One region of the Streptomyces sp. NPDC038707 genome, then DNA from elsewhere that is predicted to be linked to it. Evidence: riboswitches for the same ligand, from Rfam matches in the RefSeq annotation. Region 1 holds a riboswitch; the other holds the start of a gene.

Region 1 (7,305 bases):
CGATCGTGCTCCTGCGCGAAGTGGGGGGCGACCGTTATCTCCCCATCTGGATCGGGCCGGGGGAGGCGACGGCGATCGCCTTCGCCCAGCAGGGCATGGCCCCCGCACGACCGCTGACCCACGACCTGTTCAAGGACGTGCTGGAGGCCGTCGGCCAGGAGCTGACCGAGGTGCGCATCACCGATCTGCGAGAAGGCGTCTTCTACGCGGAGCTGGTGTTCGCCAGTGGGGTCGAGGTCAGCGCCCGCCCCTCCGATGCCATAGCGCTGGCTCTGCGCACCGGCACGCCGATCTACGGCAGTGACACGGTGCTGGACGACGCGGGCATCGCCATTCCCGACGAGCAGGAGGACGAGGTGGAGAAGTTCCGGGAGTTCCTCGACCAGATCTCCCCCGAGGACTTCGGCACCAGCAGCCAGTGACCGGCCCGGCCGGCCCGCCGGACCGGGCCCGGAGCAGGGTTTCGCCCGGCGCCGTCGGCGGTTCCGCGCGGTCGGCGTCCTGGCAATTGCCTCCGGCAGGGGGAGCGTTCTCCGGTTCGCGGCGAGGGCATTCGGCTAGCCTTTCCCCGCGGTGGGACACGGGAAACCACTCCTAGGGTGATTATCACTCGGCGTGCCGAGTGTGGCGATCGTTGACGCACCCCTGGTGACTGCCTACCGTCGAGAAGGCAGGTCAAGGACGGAGGTCGGCGTGAGAACCAGCGGCGACGGTACGGTCGGGGGTGCCCCGGGACACGGTTTCGGGGAAAGCGGTCCGTACCCGCCCCCGAGTTCGCGGCTGCGCCCAAGCGGGGGATATGCCCATCCCGGCGGCGCGGTGGAGCACGCTCCGCAGCTGCCGACGGCGGTGCCGAACGGCGGAGGGGTGGCGTCCATGACGTCGGAGCAGATCGGTTACCGCGGGCCCACGGCCTGCGCTGCCGCCGGCATCACGTACCGGCAGCTGGACTACTGGGCCCGCACCGGTCTCGTCGAGCCCAGCGTGCGGCCGGCCTACGGGTCGGGCACCCAGCGGCTGTACAGCTTCCGGGACGTCGTCGTCCTGAAGATCGTGAAGCGCTTTCTGGACACCGGTGTGTCGCTGCAGAACATCCGCACGGCCGTGCAGCACCTCAGAGAACGCGGTTTCCGTGACCTGGAGCGGATGACCCTGATGAGCGACGGCGCCACCGTGTACGAGTGCTCCTCGCCGGACGAGGTCCACGCCCTGCTCCAGGGCGGTCAGGGCATCTTCGGGATCGCCGTCGGCGTGGTGTGGCGGGACGTGGAAAGCGCCCTCTCCCAGCTGCACGGCGAGCGCATCGACACCGGGGAGACCCTGGTCGGGCACAACCCCGCGGACGAGCTGGCGCGGCGGCGCAACCGGGCGGTCTGACCGGCCGGGGCACCGGCACCACCGCATTGTCAGTGCCGTGGTGCAGCATCGGAGATGTGAGAAACGCGCCCACGATCCTGCATCTCGACATGGATGCCTTCTTCGCCTCGGTGGAGCAGGCGTCCAAGCCGAGCCTGCGCGGGAAGGCGGTCGTCGTGGGCGGGCTCGGACCGCGCGGTGTGGTGGCCACCGCGTCGTACGAGGCGCGGGTGTTCGGGGTCCACTCGGCGATGCCCATGGCCCAGGCGCGCCGGCTGGCACCCAACGCCGCCTATCTGGTGCCGCGCTTCACGCTGTACCGGACGATCAGCGAGCAGGTGATGGCGCTGCTGCGGGAGCTGTCGCCGCTGGTGGAGCCGCTGAGCCTGGACGAGGCGTTCGTGGACCTCGAGGCCGGGGGAGCGGCCTGGGACGAGGAGTCGGCGCGCCGGGCCGGACAGAAGCTGCGGGCGGACATCCGCGCGGTCACCGGACTCACCGGTTCGGTGGGGCTCGCCGCCTCCAAGATGCTCGCGAAGATCGCCTCCGAGCAGGCCAAGCCGGACGGGCTGGTGCTGATCCAGCCGGGTACCGAGCGCGACCTGCTGGCGCCCATGCCGGTGCGGACGCTGCCGGGGGTCGGGCCGGCCACCGGGGACCATCTGCGCCGGGCCGGGATCACCACGGTGCAGGAGCTGGCGGAGGCGGGCGAGGACGAGCTGGTCCGGTTGCTCGGCAAGGCGCACGGGCAGGCCCTGTACGCGATGGCGCACGCCCGGGACGAGCGGCCGGTGGTGGCCGAGCGGGAGGCCAAGTCGGTGTCGGTGGAGGACACCTACGACGTGGACATCCACGACCGGCTGCGGGTCGGCCTGGAGGTGCAGCGGCTGGCCGACCGGTGCGTGCGGCGACTGCGCGGGGCCGGACTGTCCGGCCGGACCATCGTGCTCAAGGTACGGCGGTACGACTTCTCCACCCTGACCCGTTCCGAGACGCTCCGGGGGCCCACCGACGACCCCGTGGTCATCCGGGAGGCGGCGGCGCGCCTGCTGGACTCCGTGGACACGACCGGCGGGGTACGGCTGCTCGGGGTCGGGGTGTCCGGGCTCGCCGACTACACCCAGGAGGACCTGTTCGCGCAGGCCGTGCCGGTGGGGGTGGCGGAGGAGCCGGCGGAGGCAGCGGCCGGGGCCGAGCCCGAGGCGGAGCGGCCGGAAGCCGTGGAGCGGCACTGGCGGGCCGGCCAGGATGTGCGGCATGCCGAGTACGGGGCGGGCTGGGTGCAGGGAAGCGGGGTGGGGAGGGTGACGGTGCGGTTCGAGACGCCGCAGTCGGAGCCGGGGCGGGTGCGGACGTTCTTCGTCGACGATCCCGCGCTGTCGCCCGCCGATCCGTTGCCGCTGGTCGCGGACCCTCCCCACCTGCCCACCCGTCCCGGCCCGCCGGACGATGGCCGGCAGGGGGCGCCGCCCCGGGCCCCGGAGGAGTCCCCCGCCCTGGAGGGGCCCTCCGCGCCGGAGGAGTTCCCCGTCCCGGAGCGGGCCCACGTTCCGGAGCGGGCCCACGTTCCGGAGGGGGCCCACGGGCTGGAAGGGTCGCCGGTCCGGGAGGAGTCCCACGCCTTGGCGGGACCGGCGGTTCCGGAGGGGGCCCAGGGGCTGGAGGGGCCCTCCGTGCCGGAGGAGTCCCGTGCCCTGGAGGGGTCGCCGGTCGGGGAGGAGTCCCACGCCTTGGAGGAGCCGGCCGTTCCGGAGGGGGCCCAGGGGCTGGAGGGGCCCTCCGTGCCGGAGGAGTCCCGTGCCCTGGAGGGGTCGCCGGTCGGGGAGGAGTCCCACGCCCTGGAGGAGCCGGCCGTTCCGGAGGGGGCCCAGGGGCTGGAGGGGCCCTCCGTGCCGGAGGAGTCCCGTGCCCTGGAGGAGTCCCATGCCCTGGAGGAGCCGGCCGTTCCGGAGGGGGCCCAGGGGCTGGAGGGGCCCTCCGTGTCGGAGGAGTCCCGTGCCCTGGAGGAGCCGGCCGTTCCGGAGGGGGCCCAGGTCGCGGAAGAGGCCCGTGCCCGGGGTGGGGGGCCTGTGGCGGAGGCGGCCGACGCCCGGGACGCGGCCCGCATCCCCGAGGAGACCCTTGCTCGAGGAGCGGCTCCCGGGCCGGGGGCGGACCGCCTTCGGGAAGGGACCCGCGGTCCGGCACGGTGCCGTGCTCCGGAGGATGCCCGGAGCCGGGGACTGGAAGGTGCCCCGGGCCCGGAAGACGTCCTGGACCGGCAGGAGCACGCCTGGGAGCAGGAGGGAGAGTGTGAGCCGGAGGGAGGGCCCGGTCAGGTTTCCTCCGAGCCCGCCAGCCTGCCGAATTCGTGGTCCGGCACGGGGGGAGAGGAGGCCGCGTCGAGACCGTAGTGGTGGTAGAGCTGGAGTTCCTGCTCGGGGGAGAGATGGCGGCCCACGCCGAAGCCGGGGGCGCCCTTGATCAGGGCGCGGTCGAAGGGGACGTGCAGAGTGCCGTCGATCAGCTCGCTGGGTTCCAGCGGCACGAAGGCGTCCCGGGAGAACAGGCCCGTGCGTACGGCCGCCCACTCGGGCACGCCGGTCGCGTCGTCCAGGTACACCTCGTCGATCGTGCCGATCTTGGTGCCGTTGCGGTCGAACGCCTTGCGGCCGATCAGGCTGCGCGGATCGATGTCGGTCTGCACGGTCCCTCTTCCTCCACGTGGTCGCAACTCATCCGTAAGCACTACGAAAGAGCACATTCGAGGAGGCGGCCACTCGAAGGCTGCCCCATTGACCTCGCTGGTAGGCTGACAAGCGGCTGCTGACCCCGCGCGGGAGAGTCCTCCGACCACCTCGGAGGCGCCGAAGGAGCAACTCCTCCCCGGAATCTCTCAGGCTCACGTACCGCACGGACGAGGTCACTCTGGAAAGCAGGGCGGGTGTCGACGGCTCCCGCCCTCACCGACGGTGAAAGCCGGTGCCCGCGGGCGCCCGGTGAAGCTCTCAGGTGCAGATGACAGAGGGGGAGGCCGTCGGGGTGCCCGTGCCGGGGCGCCCCTCGCAGGTCGCGTCAGACCAGGAGGCCTCCGCAATGACCGCCCATCGCATTCCGCTCTCCGAACTCGAAGCGGGCATCCCCTTCGAGCAGCGCCACATCGGACCCGACCAGGAGGCGCGGGCGAAGATGCTCGCGCAGGTCGGGTACGGCTCGCTGGACGAGCTGACCGCCGCCGCGGTCCCGGATGTGATCAAGAACGCCGACTCCCTGGACCTGCCGGGCGCCCGCACCGAGGCCGAGGTGCTGGCCGAACTGCGCTCGCTCGCCGACCGCAACCAGGTCCTGCACTCCATGATCGGCCTGGGCTACTACGGCACCTTCACGCCGCCCGTCATCCTGCGCAACGTCATGGAGAACCCCGCCTGGTACACGGCCTACACGCCGTACCAGCCGGAGATCTCCCAGGGCCGGCTGGAGGCCCTGCTGAACTTCCAGACGATGGTCGCCGAGCTGACCGGGCTGCCCACCTCCGGTGCCTCCCTGCTGGACGAGGGCACGGCCGCCGCCGAGGCGATGGCCCTGTCGCGGCGCATGGGCAAGAACAAGAAGGGCCTGTTCCTGGTCGACGCGGACGCGCTGCCGCAGACCATCGCCGTGATCCAGACCCGCGCCGAGCCGACCGGCGTGGAGGTCGTCGTCGCCGACCTCGGCGACGGCATCCCGGCCGACATCGCCGCGCGCGAGATCAACGGCGTACTGATCCAGTACCCGGGCGCCTCCGGTGCCGTACGGGACATCAAGCCCGTCATCGACCAGGCGCACGAGCTGGGCGCCCTGGTGACCGTGGCCGCCGACCTGCTCGCCCTGACCCTGCTGGTCTCGCCGGGCGAGCTGGGCGCGGACATCGCCGTCGGCACCACCCAGCGCTTCGGCGTGCCCATGGGCTTCGGCGGTCCGCACGCCGGCTACATGGCCGTGCACGAGAAGTTCGCGCGCAGCCTGCCCGGCCGCCTGGTCGGTGTCTCCGTCGACGCCGACGGCCACAAGGCCTACCGGCTCGCGCTGCAGACCCGTGAGCAGCACATCCGCCGCGAGAAGGCCACCAGCAACATCTGCACCGCGCAGGTGCTGCTCGCCGTCATGGCCGGCATGTACGCCGTCTACCACGGGCCCGAGGGCCTGAAGACCATCGCGCGGCGCACGCACCGCTACGCCACCCTCCTCGCCGAGGGGCTGCGGGCCGCCGGTGTGGAGATCGTCCACGGCGCCTTCTTCGACACCGTCACCGCGCGGGTGCCCGGCAAGGCCGCCGAGGTCGTCGCCGCCGCCCGGGACAAGGGCGTCAACCTGTGGCCGGTCGACGCCGACCACGTCTCCGTCGCGTGCGACGAGACCACCGACCGGGCCCGGCTGGAAGCCGTCTGGGCCGCCTTCGGCGCCGAGGCCGACATCGAGGCGCTGGACGCGACCGCCGGGGACGCCCTGCCCGAGGCGCTGCTGCGCACCGACGCGTACCTCACCCACCCGGTTTTCCACCAGCACCGCTCCGAGACCGCGATGCTGCGTTACCTGCGCAGGCTGGCCGACCGTGACTACGCGCTCGACCGCGGCATGATCCCGCTGGGCTCCTGCACCATGAAGCTCAACGCGACCACGGAGATGGAGCCGGTCACCTGGCCCGAGTTCGGGCAGCTGCACCCCTTCGCGCCCGCCGAGCAGGCGCAGGGCTACCTCACCCTCATCCGCGAGCTGGAGGACCGGCTCGCCGAGGTCACCGGTTACGACAAGGTCTCCCTCCAGCCGAACGCCGGCTCCCAGGGCGAGCTGGCCGGTCTGCTCGCCGTCCGCGGCTACCACCGCGCCAACGGCGACGAGCAGCGCACCGTCTGCCTGATCCCGTCCTCCGCGCACGGCACCAACGCCGCCAGCGCCGTGATGGCCGGCATGAAGGTCGTCGTCGTCAAGACCGCCGAGGACGGCGAGATCGACGTCGAGGACCTGCGCGCCAAGATCGAGCAGTACCGCGACGAGCTGGCGGTGCTGATGATCACCTACCCGTCCACGCACGGTGTGTTCGAGGAGCACGTCGCCGACATCTGTGCCCGGGTCCACGAGGCCGGCGGCCAGGTGTACGTCGACGGTGCCAACCTCAACGCGCTCGTCGGCCTCGCCAAGCCGGGCCACTTCGGCGGTGACGTCTCCCACCTGAACCTCCACAAGACGTTCTGCATCCCGCACGGCGGCGGCGGTCCGGGCGTCGGCCCGGTCGCGGTCCGCTCGCACCTCGCGCCGTACCTGCCGAACCACCCGCTCCAGCCGGAGGCCGGCCCGGCCACGGGCGTGGGTCCGATCTCGGCGGCTCCGTGGGGCAGCGCGGGCATCCTGCCGATCTCCTGGGCGTACGTCCGGCTCATGGGCGGCGAGGGGCTGAAGCGGGCCACCCAGGTGGCCGTGCTGTCGGCGAACTACATCGCCAAGCGCCTGGAGCCGCACTTCCCGGTGCTCTACACCGGCCCCGGCGGCCTGGTCGCGCACGAGTGCATCATCGACCTGCGTCCGCTCACCAAGGCGACCGGCGTGAGCGTGGACGATGTCGCCAAGCGCCTGATCGACTACGGCTTCCACGCGCCGACCATGTCCTTCCCGGTGGCCGGCACGCTGATGATCGAGCCGACCGAGTCGGAGGACCTCACCGAGCTGGACCGTTTCTGCGACGCGCTGATCGCGATCCGCGCGGAGATCGACAAGGTCGGTTCGGGCGAGTGGCCCGCGGAGGACAACCCGCTGCGGAACGCCCCGCACACGGCCGCCGCGCTGAGCGGTGAGTGGGCGCACGCCTACAGCCGTGAGGAGGCCGTCTTCCCGGCCGGTGCCCCGGCCGCCGACAAGTACTGGCCGCCGGTGCGCCGCATCGACCAGGCCTTCGGCGACCGCAACCTGGTGTGCTCCTGCCCGCCGCTGGACGCC
Region 2 (7,305 bases), on a different contig from region 1:
AGCTTCTTCGCGAAGTCCTTCTTCGCGAGGATGATGCCGCCGCGCGGGCCGCCGAGCGTCTTGTGGGTGGTGGAGGTCACCACGTCGGCGTACTCCACCGGGTTCGGGTGCAGACCCGCGGCGACCAGGCCGGCGAAGTGCGCCATGTCGACCCACAGGTACGCGCCGCTCTCGTCGGCGATCCGGCGGAACTCGGCGAAGTCCAGCTGCCGGGGGTACGCCGACCAGCCCGCGATGATCACCTTGGGGCGGTGCTCCTTGGCGAGCCGCTCCACCTCGGCCATGTCGACCAGGCCGGTCTCGGCGTCCACGTGGTAGGCGACCACGTCGAACTGCTTGCCGGAGAAGTTCAGCCGCATGCCGTGGGTCAGGTGGCCGCCGTGCGCCAGGTCCAGGCCGAGGATGGTGTCCCCGGGCTGGGCCAGCGCGAACAGGGCCGCCTGGTTCGCGGAGGCGCCGGAGTGGGGCTGCACATTGGCGTACTCGGCGCCGAACAGCTCCTTGACCCGGTCGATGGCGATCTGCTCGGCCACGTCGACGTGCTCGCAGCCGCCGTAGTAGCGGCGGCCCGGGTAGCCCTCGGCGTACTTGTTGGTGAGGACCGAGCCCTGCGCCTCCATGACCGCGAGCGGCGCGAAGTTCTCGGAGGCGATCATCTCCAGCGTCGACTGCTGGCGGCTCAGCTCGGCGTCGACCGCGGCGGCGATCTCCGGGTCCAGCTCGTGCAGGGGCGTGTTCAGGACAGTCATGGGACTACGACTCCTCAGCCGGCGGTGAAGGCGGTGTACTCGTCCGCGGAGAGCAGCTCGGCCGGCTCCTCGGTGACGCGTACCTTGAACAGCCAGCCGCCCTCGAAGGGGGCCGAGTTCACCAGCGACGGGTCGTTGACGACGTCCTCGTTGACCTCGGTGACCTCACCGGTGACCGGCGAGTACAGGTCGGAGACCGACTTCGTCGACTCCAGCTCGCCGCAGGACTCGCCCGCGGACACCGTGGAGCCGACCTCGGGGAGCTCGACGAAGACGACATCGCCGAGCGCGTTGGCCGCGTGCTCCGTGATGCCGACCGTCGAGACGCCGTCCTCGGCGTCCGACAGCCACTCGTGCTCCTTGCTGTAGCGCAGCTGCTGGGGGTTGCTCATGGCCTGAATTCTCCTGTACGCGCGGGAGTGATGGTGACGGGGGGACGTGGGAAACCGCTGGTGAGCGGGCGAATGTGCGCAGGGTCACGGACCGCCGCGGGACCGGGGACCGGGACCCGCGGGCGTGCGCCCGGCGGCTACTTCTGGCGCTTGTAGAACGGCAGCGCCACGACCTGGTGCGGCTCGTGGGCGCCCCGGATGTCCACGCCGACGCCCTCGGTGCCCGGCGCCGCGTGCGCCGCGTCGACGTAGGCCATGGCGATCGGCTTGCCCAGGGTGGGGGAGGGGGCGCCGGAGGTGACCTCGCCGATCACCTCGCCGCCGGCCACCACGGCGTACCCGGCGCGCGGCACCCGGCGGCCCTCGGCGACCAGCCCGACCAGCACCCGGGGCGGGTTCTGCTCCGCCCGGGCGGCGGCCTCGGCCAGCGCCGCGCGGCCCACGAAGTCGCCCTCCTTCTCGAACTTGACCACGCGGCCCAGCCCGGCGTCGAAGGGGGTCAGGGAGGTGGACAGCTCGTGCCCGTACAGCGGCATGCCCGCCTCCAGGCGCAGCGTGTCCCGGCAGGACAGCCCGCACGGGACCAGACCGACGCCCTCGCCCGCCTCGGACAGCGCCTGCCAGAGGGCGACGGCGTGCTCCGGCTTCACGAACAGCTCGAAGCCGTCCTCGCCGGTGTAGCCGGTGCGGGCGATCAGCGCCGGGACGCCGGCCACCGTGCCGGGCAGGCCGGCGTAGTACTTCAGGCCGTCCAGGTCGGCGTCGGTCAGGGACTTCAGGATGCCGGGGGACTCGGGGCCCTGCACCGCGATCAGCGCGTAGGCGTCCCGGTCGTCACGGACCTCGGCGGCGAAGCCGGCCGCGCGCTCGGTGAGCGCGTCCAGCACCACCTGGGCGTTGGAGGCGTTGGCCACGACCATGTACTCGGTCTCGGCCAGCCGGTAGACGATCAGGTCGTCCAGGATGCCGCCGTCGGCCCGGCAGATCATGGTGTAGCGGGCGCGGCCGACGCCGACGGAGGCGATGTTGCCGACCAGGGCGAAGTTCAGGAAGGCGGCGGCCTCGGCGCCGGTCACGGTGATCTCGCCCATGTGGGACAGGTCGAACAGACCGGCCCGGGTGCGCACGGCGGTGTGCTCGTCGCGCTCGGAGCCGTAGCGCAGGGGCATGTCCCAGCCGGCGAAGTCGGTCATCGTCGCGCCCAGCGAGCGGTGCACGGCGTCGAGCGCGGTATGACGGAGTTCGGTACTGCTCATCGGTCGGTCGTCTCCCAGGGCAAAGGACGGGCGAGGAACGTTCCTCCCCATCTGTCATCGGGACCTGAGAGGTTCGCCACGACCGCCACGGGGACGATCGCCGGCTTGCACCTTGGGTGGGACCGCCGACGGCGGCGGCCCGCTTTTCAGATGTGCCTCGCCCGCGCGGTAACGGGGCCTGAGAGATTCAAGGGAGGGACTTGCTCCTTCGGCGCCCCAGGCGGCCCCGAGGGGGCCCGGGGACTCTCCCGCGCGGATTCAAACGGCCGGTATGCAGTTGGCGGGCTCATCATTGCACGCCGCACCCCGGCCATCCAGAGCACGCCGGTTGTGACCGACCTGTGGCCGTACGCACACGAACCGCCGACCGTTCTCCATTACCTTCTCTTTACACAGAACGGGCAGGGGATCGACCGAGCCCCCGGGAGGACGATCACGGTGAACAGGACCTCGGCCTACGCCGCCCACGCCGGTCCCGCGGTGCCGGGACAGCCCTCCGCGGCGGCCCGCGAGCGGGGCGCGGACCGCCCCGCGCCGGTCGTCCGCGACCTGCGCGACCGGGCCGGGCGCAGCCCGCACGCCCTCCTCTTCGGCCCCCGCGACCTGGTGGTGATCACCGGCCTGCCCGGCAGCGGCAAGTCCACCCTGATGCGCCGCGCGGTCACCGGCCGCCGCGTCGACTCCCAGGACACCCGCGACCACTGGCAGGCCCGCGTCCCCGGCTTCCTGCCCTACGCGCTCTACCGCCCCCTGGTCCGCCTCGCCCACTACGCCGGACTGCGCCGGGCCCTGCGCACCGGCGAGGGACTCGTCGTGCACGACTGCGGCACCCAGCCGTGGGTGCGCGCCTGGCTGGCCCGCGAGGCCCGGCGCCGGGGCGGCACCCTGCACCTGCTGCTCCTGGACGTCAGCCCCGAGACGGCCCGGCAGGGCCAGCGCGAGCGCGGCCGGGGCGTCTCCCGCTACGCCTTCGGCCGTCACCGCCGCACCACCGCCCGGCTGCTGCGCGCGGTGGAGAAGGGGAGACTGCCGGCCGGCTGCGGTGCGGCGGTGCTGCTGGACCGGGACGCGGCGGACGTCCTCGTCCGCGTCGGCTTCACTCGGTGAGGCACTGTCGGCGCCACCCGCTAGCCTTCATGGTCACACCAGTGGTTCCCAGCAGGCGGTAGGCACATGGACTTCCCGGCGGACTTCCCGGCACAGGCGCACCCGCACCCGCACGGCGGTTGGCCCGGCAACGAGCTGGAGGAGGTGTTGTCGGCCTCCCTCGGCATCCCCGCGGCGGGCGGCCGGATCGTCGAGGTCCTCGGCCGCAGCTTCCTGTGGATCCCGCTGCCGAACGGCGGGGGCCCGGACAGCGGCCCGCTGGACCTGCCGACGCTGGACATCGGCGGCCAGGCGTACGTCCCGGTGTTCAGCTCCGAGGAACAGCTGCGCCAGGTGGCCGGCTCCCACATGGCGTACACCATCGCCCCGGCGGTGGAGTTCGCGCGCGGTCTGCCCCCGCAGGTGGGGATCGCCGTCAACCCCGAGGGCGTGGTCGGCATACCGCTGCCGCCCGAGGCGGTGGCCGAGCTGTGCCGGGTGGGCCGCACCCCGCTCGACGGCCCGGGCACCGGCGGCCGGGTCCGCCTCTTCGAGCCCGACTGGCAGGACGACCCGGTCGACTTCCTCGCCGCCGCCCGTGCCGAGTTCGCCGAGACCGGCGTGGTCCTCACCGCCCGCCGCTGCCTGGCCGCCGTCGAGACGGCCGACCCGGCGCTGTTCGTGGGCGTCGAACTCTCCCAGTGGGAAGGAGACCTGCGCGCCCTGCCCCTCCAGGCCCTCGGCAGGGCCCTGACCGCGGTCCCCGTCAAGTGGCCCGTCAACCTGGTCCTCCTGGACGTCACGGACGACCCGGTGGCGACCTGGCTGAAGACGAACGTCCGCCCCTTCTACCAGTACGGCCACTGACCCGAGCCCCGCAGGGGCGCGGGGAACCCTCCACGCACCCGCACACGCGAGCGAACCGAAGGCCCCGAGCCGGTAGGCGCATAAGCTGTGCTCAAACGCCGGGTCACAGAAAAGAAGGGGCACACCAGGTGAGCGCGAGCCACAGCGGCAGCGTCGAGCACATGCTGCGCCAGGTCACGCCCGGACGCTACGACGCCTACGAGGCCCTGCTCCGCGCCCTCGCCACCCCCTCCGCCGGCCAGGTCTTCATGTTCCTGTGGCACGGCCAGGCCGGCGCCCCGGACGCCCAGTACGGGACCATGGAGGTGGACGGCTTCCCCTACGCCCCCTGCGTCACCTCCGCCCAGGAGCTGTCGGCCAGTGGCTGGAACCGTTCCTACGAGGTGGCCGACGGCCTGGACGTGGCCCGCATCCTCTACCCCGACCACTACGGCCTCTGGCTCAACCCGCACGCCCCGGGCGGCGGCGTCGGCATCCCCTGGCCGGACCTGCGCCGCATCGCGACCGGTCTGGACCGCCAGCCCGCCGGCCCGCTGCGCCTGTCGGAACCCGGCATCGAGATCCCGCAGTTCTACGCCCTGCTGGCGCAGAACGCGCACCGCACCCCCGCGCTGCGCTCGCTGCGCCGCGCCTGGGTGCAGCCGGCGCTCGGGGCGCCGTACCTCGCCATCGGGCTGGACGTGTACGACACCTCGCCCGCCGCGGTGGACTCGGTGCGGGCCATGATGCAGCAGTCCATCGGCGCGGTCCCGGAGGGGCTGCCGGTCTCGACGGTCGCCATGACCGACGGCTACGACCCGGTGGTGATGTGGATGCGGGCCCACGCGCGCCCCTTCTACGACCGCGAGGCGCACGCCCCGGTGCCGCCGCAGCAGCCCCCGCTCCAGGTGCCGCCCCCGCCGCAGACCCCGGCCGGCGGGTACGGCTATCCGCCGGCGCACGGCGGCTACTGACCAACTCGGCGGCCGAGCGGGTTTATTGACGGAGCCGCATAATCCATAGGATCGGGTCGCTTCTGCGCGCGTAGACATCGACCCGAACGTCCGGAACCGCATGGAATCGCCGTTCTGTCCCAACTGACCCACGTCCGGGGGACGTTACCCGCTGTTCGGATAACGGAATCCCCCGCACTGCATCACGGTTGCGCATACTTTCGCCGTCAGCTCTGGCGGGTGATCACAACCACGCTGAAGACTCGCGACTCAGACACGAGGCCGCGGCCTTGTGATCGATGGCAAGTCGACAAAGCCGCAATCCGCGGCAGGCGCAGGCCGGTCACCACCGGCGAGAGGGGTCGCTCACCGTGACCGCACCGATCGAGACCACCGGGGCGGCAGCCGAGGCACAGCCGGAGGCTGTGCTGGAGGGTGCCGGTAAGGGGCAGATCGAGGGTCGTTCCCTGGGCCAGATCGCCTGGACCCGGTTCAAGAAGGACAAGGCCGCCGTCGCCGGCGGCGTCATCGTGATCCTGCTGATCCTCCTCGCCGTCCTCTCGCGCCCCATCCAGGCCGTGTTCGGCCTCGACCCCAACGCCTTCCACCAGGACCTGATCACCCCGGACACCTCGCTGCCCACGGGCAGTTGGGGCGGCATGAGCGCGGACCACCCGCTCGGTGTGGACCCGAAGTTCGGCCGGGACATCGCCACCCGCATCCTGGAGGGCTCCTGGGTGTCGCTGGTGGTCGCCTTCGGCGCCACCATCCTGTCCAACGTCATCGGCGCGATCATGGGTGTCATCGCGGGCTACTACGGCGGGCGGGTGGACTCGATCATCAGCCGGCTGATGGACACCTTCCTCGCCTTCCCCCTCCTGCTGTTCGCGATCGCCATCTCCGCCACCCTCCAGGGCGGCGCCTTCGGCCTCAACGGCCTGCCGCTCCACCTGAGCGTGCTCATCTTCGTCATCGGCTTCTTCAACTGGCCGTATCTGGGCCGGATCGTGCGCGGCCAGACCCTGGCCCTGCGCGAGCGCGAGTTCGTCGACGCGGCCCGGGGCATGGGCGCCAAGGCCCCGTACATCCTGTTCCGGGAACTGATGCCGAACCTGGTCGGCCCGATCATCGTCTACTCGACGCTGCTGATCCCGACCAACATCATCTTCGAGGCGTCGCTGAGCTTCCTCGGCGTCGGCATCCAGCCCCCGCAGGCGTCCTGGGGCGGCATGCTCCGCGAGGCTGTCACCTACTACCAGGTGGACCCCCAGTACATGATCATCCCCGGACTCGCCATCTTCGTCACCGTCCTGGCGTTCAACCTGCTCGGTGACGGTCTCCGCGACGCTCTCGACCCGCGCAGCCGCTGAAGCCTGCTGCGGAGAGTCCGACAATTTTCCAATCAATGGAGGGGAAAGCGCCCATCATGCGAAGGTCAGCGCTGGCCGCTATCGCGGCCATCGGCTCCGCCAGCCTGTTTCTTTCGGGTTGCAGCAAGGCCGATGACAACACCAACGAGAACGGCACCAAGTCGGCCGGGGCCAACGCCGCGACCAAGGGCGTCGTGAACGCGTCGGACAAGAAGGGCGGCACGGTCACCTACGAGATGTCCGACGTCCCGGACTCCTTCGACCCGGGCAACACGTACTACGCGTACATGTACAACCTCAGCCGGCTGTACGCCCGTCCGCTGATGACCTTCAAGCCCGGCCCGGGCGACGAGGGCAACACCCTCGTCCCGGACCTCGCGGCGAGCAAGGGCCAGCCCAGCGACGGCGGCAAGACCTGGACGTACAAGCTGCGTGCGGGCCTGAAGTACGAGGACGGCACGCCGATCACCTCGAAGGACGTCAAGTACGCCGTCGAGCGCTCCAACTTCGCGCGTGACGTGCTCTCCCTCGGCCCGAACTATTTCCAGCAGTTCATGGCCGGCGGCGACAAGTACAAGGGCCCGTACAAGGACAAGAACCCCAAGGGCCTTTCCTCCATCGCGACGCCGGACGACACCACGATCGTCTTCCAC

The links. A riboswitch is a leader RNA that binds a small molecule or an ion and turns the genes downstream of it on or off. The one in region 1 is predicted to bind glycine.
Region 2: another riboswitch for glycine. It lies ahead of gcvT (glycine cleavage system aminomethyltransferase GcvT); the one in region 1 lies ahead of gcvP (aminomethyl-transferring glycine dehydrogenase).

The regions. Positions count from the first base shown of each region.
Region 1 covers NZ_JBEZUP010000054.1:7,668-14,972, forward strand. The annotation lists gene AB0E62_RS37930 (bifunctional nuclease family protein) at 1-422, shown strand, start outside; gene AB0E62_RS37935 (MerR family transcriptional regulator) at 694-1,377, shown strand; partial or broken gene AB0E62_RS37940 (DNA polymerase IV) at 1,434-2,851, shown strand; gene AB0E62_RS37945 (PRC-barrel domain-containing protein) at 3,671-4,042, opposite strand; glycine riboswitch at 4,163-4,257, shown strand; gene gcvP (aminomethyl-transferring glycine dehydrogenase) at 4,432-7,305, shown strand, end outside.
Region 2 covers NZ_JBEZUP010000034.1:35,760-43,064, forward strand. The annotation lists gene glyA (serine hydroxymethyltransferase) at 1-749, opposite strand, end outside; gene gcvH (glycine cleavage system protein GcvH) at 764-1,141, opposite strand; gene gcvT (glycine cleavage system aminomethyltransferase GcvT) at 1,279-2,397, opposite strand; glycine riboswitch at 2,554-2,658, opposite strand; gene AB0E62_RS32410 (AAA family ATPase) at 2,836-3,504, shown strand; gene AB0E62_RS32415 (enhanced serine sensitivity protein SseB) at 3,571-4,350, shown strand; gene AB0E62_RS32420 (enhanced serine sensitivity protein SseB C-terminal domain-containing protein) at 4,512-5,303, shown strand; gene AB0E62_RS32425 (ABC transporter permease) at 5,654-6,652, shown strand; gene AB0E62_RS32430 (ABC transporter substrate-binding protein) at 6,688-7,305, shown strand, end outside.